DNA from 3 places in the Cronobacter muytjensii ATCC 51329 genome. Region 2 is predicted to be linked to each of the others. Evidence: predicted binding sites of a transcription regulator. Region 2 holds the regulator's gene; each other region holds the start of a gene.
The links. Region 2 encodes LexA, which represses DNA repair genes until DNA is damaged. Its sites were predicted from a motif close to TNCTGTATGTACATACAGNA; they were not measured.
Positions count from the first base shown of each region.

Region 1: a site for LexA is predicted at 2,602-2,621, ahead of metR (HTH-type transcriptional regulator MetR). Genes of this name have one in related genera too.
Region 3: a site for LexA is predicted at 2,630-2,649, ahead of AFK63_RS10105 (metal-dependent hydrolase). Genes of this name have one in related genera too.

Region 1 covers NZ_CP012268.1:3,724,905-3,729,075, forward strand. The annotation lists gene metE (5-methyltetrahydropteroyltriglutamate--homocysteine S-methyltransferase) at 67-2,328, opposite strand; gene metR (HTH-type transcriptional regulator MetR) at 2,653-3,606, shown strand; gene AFK63_RS17155 (carboxylate/amino acid/amine transporter) at 3,494-4,171, opposite strand, start outside.
Region 2 covers NZ_CP012268.1:147,102-151,272, reverse strand. The annotation lists gene zur (zinc uptake transcriptional repressor Zur) at 1-206, shown strand, start outside; gene AFK63_RS00795 (CsbD family protein) at 287-496, opposite strand; gene dinF (MATE family efflux transporter DinF) at 708-2,015, opposite strand; gene lexA (transcriptional repressor LexA) at 2,138-2,746, opposite strand; gene AFK63_RS00780 (diacylglycerol kinase) at 2,855-3,223, opposite strand; gene plsB (glycerol-3-phosphate 1-O-acyltransferase PlsB) at 3,356-4,171, shown strand, end outside.
Region 3 covers NZ_CP012268.1:2,181,849-2,186,019, forward strand. The annotation lists gene AFK63_RS10085 (fructosamine kinase family protein) at 1-215, shown strand, start outside; gene AFK63_RS10090 (YniB family protein) at 245-781, opposite strand; gene hxpB (hexitol phosphatase HxpB) at 941-1,609, shown strand; gene kduD (2-dehydro-3-deoxy-D-gluconate 5-dehydrogenase KduD) at 1,794-2,549, shown strand; gene AFK63_RS10105 (metal-dependent hydrolase) at 2,663-3,253, shown strand; gene AFK63_RS10110 (L-cystine transporter) at 3,389-4,171, shown strand, end outside.

The DNA of each region.
Region 1 (4,171 bases), 790 kb from region 2:
TTTTTTTGCGTGTGGAGATGGGTACATGGCGGGTACGCGAAGCGCCACCCGCCCTCATCACAACCTTTAAGCCTGACGCAGGTTCTGCGCCGCTTTCACCATATTGGCGAGGGCCGCGCGGGTCTCCGGCCAGCCACGGGTTTTCAGACCACAATCCGGGTTCACCCACAGCCGCTCCTGCGGAATACGCTGCGCGGCTTTTTTCAGCAGCGCTTCGATCCACGCCACATCCGGCACGTTCGGCGAATGAATATCGTAAACGCCCGGCCCGATTTCGTTCGGGTATTCAAACTCTTCGAACGACTCCAGCAGCTCCATATCCGAACGTGACGTTTCGATGGTGATGACGTCCGCATCCAGCGCGGCGATGGAGTCCATGATGTCGTTAAACTCGCAATAACACATGTGGGTGTGGATCTGGGTATCATCCTTCGCGACGGCCGCGTTCAGGCGAAACGCCTCCACGCCCCAGGCGAGATACGCGTCCCAGTCGCTGCGCTTGAGCGGCAACCCTTCGCGCAACGCCGGTTCGTCAATCTGAATAATGCCGATGCCCGCCGCTTCGAGATCCGCCACTTCATCGCGCAGCGCCAGCGCAATCTGTTTCGCGATGGTTTCACGGGAGACATCCTCACGCGGGAACGACCAGCACAGGATCGTCACCGGGCCGGTCAGCATCCCTTTCACCGGTTTGTCGGTCAGCGACTGCGCGTATTTCGCCCACTCCACCGTAATCGGCGCCGGACGGCTGATGTCGCCAATTACCACCGGCGGCTTCACGCAGCGGGAGCCGTAGCTCTGTACCCAGCCGTTTTGGGTAAAGACAAAGCCATCAAGATGTTCGCCGAAATACTCCACCATGTCGTTACGCTCGGCTTCGCCATGTACCAGCACGTCAAGGCCCAGACGCTCCTGCTCGACGATCGCCTGTTTAATATGTTCCGCGATGCCGGTACGGTAGTTTGCCGCATCCAGATTACCTTTTTTGAAATCCAGACGCAGGCCGCGGATTTCCGTCGTCTGCGGGAAGGAGCCTATCGTCGTGGTCGGCCAGGCCGGCAGATTAAAGCGGGCACGCTGCGCTTCGGCACGCACCGGGTACGCATGGGCGCGCTGGCTGTCCTGCGGCGTAATCGCCTGAAGGCGCTGCTCTACCGCCGGGTTATGCACGCGGGCCGAGTGTTTACGGGCCTGGATCGGCGCGCTCCACTGGTCGATTTTTGCCGTATCGCCGCTGTTCAGCGCGTCACGCAGCAGCGCCAGCTCCTCACATTTTTGCAGCGCGAAGGCGAACCAGCTTTTCACCTCGGCATCCAGACGGGTCTCGACACTGAGATCAATCGGGCTGTGCAGCAGCGAGCAGGAAGAGCCGACCCAGAGCTCGCGCTGCCCGGCGACCGCCTTCAGCTGCGCATATTTCTCGCTGAGATCGGCGCGCCAGACGTTACGCCCGTTAATCACGCCCGCCGAGAGCAGCCACTCCTGCGGCAGGCGACGATGCAGTTCGTTCACGTCGTCATGACCATGCACCAGGTCGACATGCAGCCCCTGCACCGGCAGCGCGGTGATGGTATCGAGATTGTCGGTCACGCCTTCAAAATAGGTGGTCAGCAGCAGTTTGGTCTGGCCCTGCAGGGCGTCGTAGGCCGGTTTGAACGCGTCGAGCCACGCCTGCGGCAGCTCCAGCACCAGCGCCGGTTCGTCTATCTGCACCCACTGGATGCCGCGCTTCGCAAGCTCCGCCAATACCCGCTGGTAGACCGGCAGAATATCGTTCAGCAGCGAGAGGCGATCAAATTGCTCCCCCTTCACTTTGCCAAGCCACAGATAAGTAACCGGGCCAAGCAGCACTGGTTTGACGTGGTGGCCGAGCGCCAGCGCTTCGTCCACTTCGTCCAGCAGTTGCGTCCAGGTCAGCGCAAACTGCTGGCCTTTGGTGAATTCCGGCACCATGTAGTGGTAGTTGGTGTTAAACCATTTGGTCATTTCAGCGGCCGCTGCGGGCTCGCCCGTTGGCGCGCGGCCGCGACCGATACGGAATAGCGTGTCGATATCGACCGTGCCGTCGGCGTTCTGGTGGCGTGCCGGGACGTTGCCGAGCAGCAGGCTGGTGGTCAGCACATGATCGTACCAGGCGAAATCGCCCACCGGCAGCAGATCGATCCCCGCCGCTTTTTGTTGCTCCCAGTGGCGTGCGCGTAGCTCGCGGCCCACCGCCAGTAATTCTTCACGCGTGCTCTTGCCCGCCCAATAGCTTTCTTGCGCTTTTTTCAGTTCGCGACGCAGGCCGACGCGGGGAAAACCGAGGGTGTGATTATGGATAGTCATGATGTTCTGCCTCTCTTGAAGATGGATCCGCGTAGCCGCGAGTTTCAGAAAATGAATCTGTTCGTCTTATTTAATTAATCCGTACGTATTTCGGATCCGCCTCCGAAGGGGCTAACTCTAAATAATTCGGCTCGCAGAAAGGCGGCGACGCAGCGAGTTCCCAGGAGCTTACTTCAGTAAGTGACTGGGGCGAGCGAGGAAAGCCAACGCATCTGCAAGTCAAATTATGACGAGTTTGGACGTCCAGATGTTTACACATCCATAATTGGCAGTTACTGTATATTCCTCAAGCGCAAAATGTTCATGGCCAAGTGAAGGACTTTCATGATCGAGATAAAACACCTGCGAACGCTCCAGGCGCTGCGCAATTGCGGCTCGCTGGCGGCGGCGGCGGCCTCGCTGCATCAGACCCAATCGGCTCTTTCACACCAGTTCAGCGATCTGGAGCAGCGTCTTGGCTTCCGGCTGTTCGTGCGTAAAAGCCAGCCGCTGCGCTTTACGCCGCAGGGCGAGATTCTGTTGCAGCTCGCAGCCCAGGTGCTGCCGCAGATTAGCCGCGCGTTGCAGGCGTGCAACGAACCGCAGCAGACCCGGCTGCGCATCGCGATTGAGTGCCACAGCTGCATTCAGTGGCTGGCGCCGGCGCTGGAGGCGTTTCGCCAGCGCTGGCCGCAGGTGGAGATGGATTTCAAATCAGGCGTGACGTTTGATCCGCAACCTGCGTTGCAGCAGGACGAACTTGATCTGGTGCTGACCTCGGACATTCTGCCGCGCAGCGGCCTGCACTATTCGCCGATGTTTGATTTTGAAGTGCGCCTTGTGGTGGCGCCGGATCATCCGCTGGCGACCAAAGCGCAGGTGACGCCGGAGGATTTCGCCAGCGAGACGCTGCTTATCTACCCGGTACAGCGCAGTCGCCTTGACGTCTGGCGACACTTTTTACAGCCTGCGGGGGTCAGCCCGACGCTGAAAAGCGTTGATAACACGCTGCTGCTGATCCAGATGGTGTCGGCGCGCATGGGCATCGCCGCGCTGCCGCACTGGGTTGTGGAAAATTTCGAGCGGCAGGGGCTGGTGGTAACGCGCGCGCTTGGCGACGGGTTATGGAGCCGGCTGTACGCTGCGGTGCGCGATGGCGAGCAGCGCCAGCCGGTAACGGAGGCGTTTATTCAGCAGGCGCGTCAGCACGCCTGTGATTCGCTGCCGTTTGTGCGGAGCGCGGCGCGACCCAGCGTCGGTGGACCCACAGAGAAGCCATTATCACCGCTCCCCCAATGATGAAGCTCGGCCAGTGGGGCTGCTCCTGCCAGATGGCGAGATTGACCAGCAGCCCGGCGGGCACATGCACGTTATTCATAATGCCGAGCGTGCCGGCGTCCACCTGCGTGGCGCCATAGTTCCACATGAAATACCCCAGCCCGGACGCCGCGACGCCCAGCCACACCAGAATGCCCCACTGCAAATTCGTGGTTGGCAGCTTCTGCGGGTTGCCGAGCGCGAACCAGGCGACGACCGCTACCAGGAATGCCCCGAGATAGAACCACGAAAACGCGCTGTGCTGCGGCATCGGGTGCGTTTCCATCAGCCGCTTATAGCCCACCATCCCAATGGCGAAACTGATATTCGCCAGCTGCACCAGCATCAGCCCGGTCCAGAAATGATCGCTCACTTTGTCATAGCGGATAATCGCCGCTCCGATGACCGCAAGCCCCGCGCTTAACGCGTAGCCCCAGCGCAGCGGGCGACGGCTCAGCAGATCGTAAATCAGCGTGATATAGAGCGGCGTCAGGACAGTGAACAGCAGGAATTCTGACACCGTCAGGTAGAGGTATGCCCGGAAGCT
Region 2 (4,171 bases):
GGCGTTGCGGCGTGGTGAAAGAAGAAGCGGCAGAAGGGGTGGAAGATATTATGCATGCGCTTGCGGCAAAAATGGGCTTTGCGCTGCGCCATAATGTTATCGAAGCACATGGTCTTTGCGCGGCCTGCGCGGAAGTGGAAGCGTGTCGCCATCAGGGGCAATGCGGGCATGACCACAGCATTACAGTGAAAAAGAAAGCGCGTTAAACCAGGCGGGTGGTACATCCTTGTACCGGTGGGCAGGGCAGCCTCAGGGAAATAATACCGTTGAGGTGGTAGCCAGCCGATTACCAGCGGTAATCGTGGCGAGATTCCCAGTCAGTCACTTCCTTGTCGGCTTCATCTTTCGCGTAACCGTAACGTTCCTGGATTTTACCTACCAGCTGGTCACGTTTCCCTTCGATGATAGTCATATCATCGTCGGTTAATTTACCCCATTGTTCTTTCACTTTACCTTTAAACTGTTTCCAGTTACCGCCAGCTTCATCTCTGTTCATAGACGTCTCCTTTAACATTCGGTAGTGAATCAGTCTCACAGGTTTTCCTGTGGGGGCTCAGCCAGAGTTGTCTTCATCATTTGCTGAACGTACTACTTATTTTAGACGTCAATTTTAACCGTGGCGGGATATTCAGAATCTTTAACCATAACGAAGCGCTGACACGGATAATCTATCGGTTGTCACGTCAGCGTTATCGTAGCGGAAAAGCTTAGTGCAGCAGGCGGCCGCGACGCCATAAATAGCCGAGCGACAGTCCGCGCAGCGCCAGAAAAACGGTGAGCGCCAGCCACAGCCCGTGGTTGCCGAGACTCGGGAGCGTCAGCAGCGTGAGGCCAAACCCCAGCGCCGCGACAGCCATACTGTTGCGCATCTCCGCCCCGCGCGTCGCGCCGATAAACATCCCGTCCAGCAGATAACACCAGACGCCGACAACAGGCAGGATCACCTGCCAGAAGAGATAGGGTTGCGCCAGCGCCTGCAGCGAAGGCAGAGAGGTTAACAGCGACACGATCTGCTGCCCCGCGATGGCGTACATCAACGCAAACGCGAGCGCCACCATTCCAGCCTGTCGGCACGCCGCGCGCCAGACGCTGTGCAGCTGCGATTTATCCTTTGCGCCAAACGCCTGCCCGGCATGGGCTTCCACTGCGTAGGCGAACCCGTCGAGCGCATAGGCAGTGAACGTGAGCAAGGTCATCAGGAGCGCGTTAACGGCAACAATATCGCTGCCGAGCCGCGCGCCGAAAACGGTAACAGACGCGAAACAGAGTTGCAGCAGCAGCGAGCGCAGCATGATATCCCGGTTCAGCGCCAGTAGCCTGCCGATGCCGCCGCGCCAGGCGGTTTTCAGCATCGCGAGCGTAATACCACGCAGGCGCAGCACACGGACTGCCATTATCAGCCCGATGCCAAGCGTCGCGTACTCTGCGATGGCGGTCGCGAGCGCTGCGCCCTGCACGTTCAGGCCAAGCCCCATCACAAACCAGAGATCGAGCGCGATATTAAGCAGGTTGCCGACGACGAGCAGAATGACTGGCGCTCTTGCGTACTGCACGCCAAGCAGCCATCCCAGCAAAACCAGGTTCGCCAGCGACGCGGGCGCGCTCAGCCAGCGAATCTCCAGAAATCGTCGTGCCTGCGTCAGCACGGCGTCGCTACCGCCTGTGATATGTAGCGCCAGAGCAATCAGCGGCTCGCGTAGCGCGATAATCAGCGTACCTGCGAGAAGCGCCAGCGCCATTGGCTGCACCAGCGCGCGGGCCAGCGCCGCCGGATCGCGCGCGCCGAACGCCTGTGCGGTAAGGCCGGTGGTGCTCATGCGCAAAAAGAGCAGCAGCATAAAGAGAAAACTGGTGGCGGTCGCGCCGACCGCGACGCCGCCCAGATAAACGGGGCTGTCGAGATGGCCGATTACCGCGGTATCCACCAGCCCGAGCAAGGGCACAGTGATATTGGAGAATATCATTGGCAGCGCGAGGCGCCAGAGGGCTTTGTCGGTAGAGGTCAGAAAAGGCATATGGCGTTCCGATGCCGTTACGCGAAGAAAACCGTGTATAAAATTAGCGGAGCAGGAGAGTCATTACCGTAACCGGGGCGGGCCAGTTACGGTAATGAAGCGTTACGAAGCCGGGAAAGCTGTCAGAGCCACTCGCCGTTGCGAATAACGCCGACCGCCAGGCCTTCGATAGAGAAGTTGTGCTCGCGCAGATCGACAACGATAGGTTTGAACTCGTTATTTTCTGGCAGCAGCTCAACGACATTGCCCTGTTTTTTCAGGCGCTTTACCGTTACTTCATCGTCAATGCGCGCCACAACGACCTGGCCGTTGCGCACATCCTGCGTTTTATGAACTGCTAACAGATCGCCGTCCATAATTCCGATATCTTTCATCGACATCCCGCTTACGCGCAGCAGGAAATCCGCATTCGGCTTAAACAGGCCCGGGTCAACCTGATAGTGGCCTTCGATATGCTGCTGCGCCAGCAGCGGCTCGCCCGCCGCGACACGCCCCACCAGCGGCAGACCGTTTTCTTCTTCCTGCAGCAGACGAATACCGCGCGACGCGCCGGAAACAATCTCAAGCACCCCTTTGCGCGCCAGCGCTTTAAGATGCTCTTCCGCCGCGTTAGGCGAACGGAAACCCAGACGTTGCGCAATCTCCGCGCGCGTAGGCGGCATGCCGGTCTGGCTGATGTGATCCCGAATGAGATCAAACACCTCTTGTTGCCTGGTAGTTAATGCTTTCATTCCGCCCCCTGGGTGCATATACAGTGATGCTGTGAGTATATACAGCTAAAGGCGATTTTAAAACCATAACCGGTTAAAAAAGCGCTTCTTTAGCAATTTCTGGAAAACTTATCGCAAATGCTGCCAGAGCAGCGTGACCCACACGACCAGCGCGAGGATAATCGACAGCAGTACCGCGGCGGACCCCATGTCCTTGGCGCGCCCCGAAAGTTCATGAAATTCAGGGCCAATGCGATCCACCACCGCTTCGATGGCGCTGTTAAGGATCTCAACGATCATCACCAGCATAACGGAGCTAATAAGGAACAAACGGGTCATCGGGTCGACGTCCAGCCAGCAAGCGATAATAATTGCTGCAATAACGGCGACCGCCTCCTGGCGAAACGCAGCTTCATTTTTCCAGGCAGCGCGCAATCCCTTCCAGGAATAGCCTGCTGCTTTAATAATTCGGGTTAACCCCGTGGTGTTATTGGCCATGACAAGAAACCTTTTTTAAATTCAGGCGTCAATGCTAATGCGCTTCGATAAAGAAGCACCACAGAAATTCTACGGAGTTTCTGATATTCTTGCGCCGCAATTGCATTATTAACCAGAGGCTTTACATCGTTTATGTCCGGTTGGCCACGAATTTACTACAAATTACTTAATTTACCATTAAGCGTGCTGGTAAAAAGCAAGTCCATCCCGGCGGCACCCTGCCCCGAACTTGGGCTCGATACTTCACGCCCCATCATGTATGTGCTGCCGTATAACTCGAAGGCGGATCTCCTGACGCTGCGTGCCCAGTGCCTGGCGCACGATCTGCCAGATCCTCTGGAGCCGCTGGTTATCGACGGCACTGAACTGCCGCGCTATGTGTTTATCCACGGCGGCCCCCGCGTGTTCACTTATTACACGCCGAAAGAAGAGTCGATCAAGCTGTTCCACAACTATCTCGACCTGCACCGCAACAACCCGGATCTCGACGTTCAGATGGTGCCGGTCTCTGTGATGTTTGGCCGTGCGCCGGGCCGTGAAAAAGGCGTGGAAAACCCGCCGCTGCGCATGCTGAACGGCATCCAGAAATTCTTCGCGGTCTCCTGGCTTGGTCGCGACAGCTTTGTCCGTTTCTCGCCGCCCGTGTCGCTGCGTCGCATGGCGACGGAGCACGGCACCGACAAACGTATCGCCCAGAAGCTGGCCCGCGTGGCGCGTATGCATTTCGCTCGCCAGCGCCTCGCCGCCGTCGGCCCACGCCTGCCGGCGCGCCAGGATCTCTTTAACAAGCTGCTCTCTTCAAAAGCCATCGCCCGCGCGGTGGAAGATGAAGCGCGTACTAAAAAAATCTCGCATGAGAAAGCCCAGCAGAATGCCGTCGCGTTGATGGAAGAGATTGCCGCGGACTTCTCCTACGAAGCCATTCGTATTACCGATCGCGTCCTGGGC
Region 3 (4,171 bases), 2.0 Mb from region 2:
GCGATCGCGAATGCGATCTGGCGATGCTGCCGCTCCATCCGGAACAGCCGCCGCAAATTTACGACGGCTATCAGTCAGTGATGCCGCTGCCCGCCGGTTTTCTGGAGCGCCAGCCGCTCTATCAGCTCTACACCCTGCTCAACCGCGCGACGCTCTTCGGCGGCCAGCATCTGGTCGCCGCGCAAAAGGCGCTAACACAGGTCGTGGGAGTATAAAAGACGCGCGCCGCGGCGCGCGTAAGCTCTTACAGGAACCCGAGAAGGGAGAAAAACAGATAGCCCAACACCAGCACAATCACCGGCAGGACATACAGCGGGAAAATTTGCAGGAAAATCGTGTGGCGCGGCACCACAACGCGCGACTCCAGCGCCTCGCGGCTCAGGCCGTCGTCGCCTTTGGCGCGCTCAAGAATCAGGCTGTCTTCGATATGTTCGCGCAGAAAACGCGCCTGACGGCACATCCGCGCGCCGGACGCCTGTAACGCCAGACCAACAAAAATCAGAATATAGATAACCCAGAAACCGATATTGGCGTGACGCGCGAAATCGGGCTGCGGCGAGTTGTACCAGAAGAAATTCAGGAACGGCGTGTTAAAACGCACCATCTCTATCATCACATGCGCGAAATCCAGCATCACGGCGTTAATACCCGGCTGCTTTTCGCTGTGCTCATACATAAACTTCAGTACGGAGATAATCGTCGAGAGCGTGGCAGGAATAAAAATCACCCATCCGGCGATGCGTTTTAAGACACCAATGCGTCCAGCTTGTTGATACGTCATGCTTTCCCCTTGATAGCGACGCGACAGATTCGCCTAAGTTTACCCCGTGAGGCGCCTTTTCGCCTGAACTTTCCGGCGCGTGACAGGAAAGCGGTAGCCATAACGCGCTTTTCCGGCTATTGATTATCCTTTCCCGCGAAAAATAAGGAGTGACAGACGATGTCTTCACCGCGACAGATCCTCGCCGCTATTTTTGATATGGATGGTTTACTGATCGATTCCGAGCCGCTCTGGGATCAGGCCGAGCTTGAAGTGATGGCGACGCTTGGCGTCGACACCTCCCGCCGCCATGAGCTGCCCGACACGCTGGGGCTGCGCATTGATCTGGTGGTTGAGCTGTGGTTCGCGCAGCAGCCGTGGAACGGCCCGTCGGTTGCGGAAGTGACACAGCGCATTATCACCCGCGCGATAACGTTGGTGGAAGAAAAACGGCCGCTGCTGCCGGGCGTGGCCGATGCCATTGCATTGTGTAAAGCGCAGGGGCTGAAAGTGGGACTCGCCTCCGCCTCGCCGCTGCATATGCTGGAGCGCGTGCTCACGCTTTTCGATCTGCGCGAGCAGTTCGACGTGCTTGCCTCCGCCGAACATCTGCCTTACAGCAAGCCGCACCCGCAGGTTTATCTGGACGCCGCGGCGAAGCTTGGCGTCGATCCGCTCTGCTGCGTGACGCTGGAAGACTCCGTGAACGGCATGATCGCCACAAAAGCGGCGCGGATGCGCTCCATCGTCGTGCCCGCCGAAGAAAACCGCGCCGACGCGCGCTGGGCGCTGGCGAACGTGCGGCTCAATTCACTGACGGAACTCGAACCCTGGCATCTGCTTGGCTAACCCTCTTTTACCGCTGCCGTCCGGCGGCGGTTTCACTTTATGCCCGCCAGAAACCGCCCGCCGTCATATTTTTAAAACAGGGTTTCATTCAGCTTTGTCTTTTTGTTCACCGACTCCTATCATTGCTGTGAATGCGAAAGGGAGATCTCCCTGCGCGCGTAGATGAGCCAAAGAGGAACGGAAGATGCTGGATAAATTCTCGCTTGCCGGAAAAGTGGCGATGGTAACCGGATGCAATACCGGGCTGGGACAGGGCATGGCGCTCGGGCTCGCCGCCGCCGGGTGCGATATCGCGGGCGTGAGCCGCAGTCCGGCGCTTGAGACCGCCGCCAAAGTGCATGCGCTCGGCCGCCGCTTTGTCGCCATCGAGGCGGATCTCGCCTGCGCGCCGCCGCAGGCGCTCGTCACGCAGACGCTCGACGCGCTCGGCCGGATCGATATTCTGGTGAATAACGCCGGGATTATCCGGCGCGAAGACGCGCTGAATTTCAGCGAGCGGGACTGGGATGACGTGATGGATCTCAATCTCAAAGCGCTATTTTTCCTCTCGCAGGCCGTCGCGAAACAGTTCATCGCCCAGGGTGGCGGCGGCAAAATCATTAATATCGCCTCAATGCTCTCTTTCCAGGGCGGCATCCGCGTGCCTTCTTACACCGCATCGAAAAGCGGCGTGCTTGGCCTCACCCGCCTGCTCGCCAACGAATGGGCGCCATACGGGATTAACGTTAACGGCATCGCGCCGGGGTATATGGCAACCAATAACACCCAGGCGCTGCGCGAAGATGCCGACCGTAATGAGGAAATTCTGGCGCGCATTCCGGCGGGACGCTGGGGAAAACCGGAGGATCTCCAGGGGCCGGTGATTTTTCTCGCCTCGGCAGCGTCCGATTACGTTAACGGCTACACCCTGGCGGTGGACGGCGGCTGGCTCGCCCGTTAGCCGCAAAACGAGGCGTCACGGGGCCTGCGGTGACAAAGTGTTACACCGTCACCACTTTTCTCTACTGTATAAAAACCCTATACTGGATAGATTGACAGTCACAGGGTTTTATCATGACGGCGGAAGGCCACCTGCTTTTTTCTATAGCCTGCGCGGTATTTGCTAAAAATGCCGAGTTGACCCCTGTGCTGGCGCAGGGTGACTGGTGGCATATTATCCCTTCCGCCATTCTCACCTGCCTGCTGCCGGATATCGACCACCCGAAGTCGTTTCTCGGTCAGCGGCTAAAATGGATCTCAAAGCCCGTGGCGCGTATGTTCGGGCACCGGGGTTTTACGCACAGCCTGCTGGCGGTCTTCGGCGGGCTGACGCTGTTTCTCTTAAAAGTGCCGGAAACCTGGATCCTGCCTGCCGACGCGTTACAGGGCCTGGTGCTTGGCTACCTGAGCCATATTCTCGCCGATATGATAACGCCTGCCGGCGTCCCGCTGTTGTGGCCGTGCCGCTGGCGTTTTCGCCTGCCGCTGCTCTATCCGCAAAAGGGCAATCAGCTGGAGCGGGTGCTGTGCATGGCGCTGTTCGTCTGGGCGGTCTGGATGCCGCAGAGCATGACCGACAGCAGCGCGATGAAGTGGTCGTCGGCTGCGATTAATTCGCTCCAGAACACCTTCAACCGCTTTATTCATCACCAGATGGAACAGTAAATAAACTGAAATTGCGTTTTGATATAAACCATTCCATTTGGATATAAGGCCCTCTCTTTTGATTCTGATACCCTTTGCGGCATAAAGGCATGCCATTTCGGCCATGCCGGTTATAAAAAAATCAGGAGAACGGGGATGAATCTTCCACTGATAGCGAACGTTATCGCGTTCGTGGTTCTGCTGCTGTTGCTGGCGCGCACGCGCCACACCCAGTGGAGCCTGGCGAAAAAAGTACTGCTCGGTCTGGCGATGGGCGTGGTCTTCGGGCTGGCGCTGCACACGATTTATGGCTCCGACAGCGAGACGTTGAAAACCTCTATCCAGTGGTTCAACATTGTCGGCAACGGCTATGTGCAACTGCTGCAGATGATCGTCATGCCGCTGGTGTTCGCGATGATCCTGAGCGCCGTGGCGCGTCTGCATAATGCCTCGTCGCTGGGCAAAATCAGCGTTCTGACCATCGGCACGCTGCTGTTCACGACGCTTATCGCCGCCCTGGTCGGCGTGCTCGTGACAAACCTCTTCGGCCTGACGGCGGAAGGTCTGGTGCAGGGCAGCGCGGAAACCGCGCGTCTGAACGCCATTCAGACTAACTACGCCGGTAAAGTTGCCGACCTCACCGTACCGCAGTTGCTGCTCTCCTTCGTACCGAAAAACCCGTTTGCCGATCTTACCGGCGCGAGCCCGACGTCTATCATCAGCGTGGTGATTTTCGCGGCGTTCCTGGGCGTGGCGGCGCTGAAACTGCTGAAAGACGACGCGCCAAAAGGCGAGCGCGTGCTGGCGGCTATCGACACCCTGCAAAGCTGGGTAATGAAGCTGGTGCGTCTGGTGATGCAGCTGACCCCGTATGGCGTTCTGGCGTTGATGACCAAAGTGGTGGCGAGCTCAAACCTGCAGGACATCATTAAGCTCGGC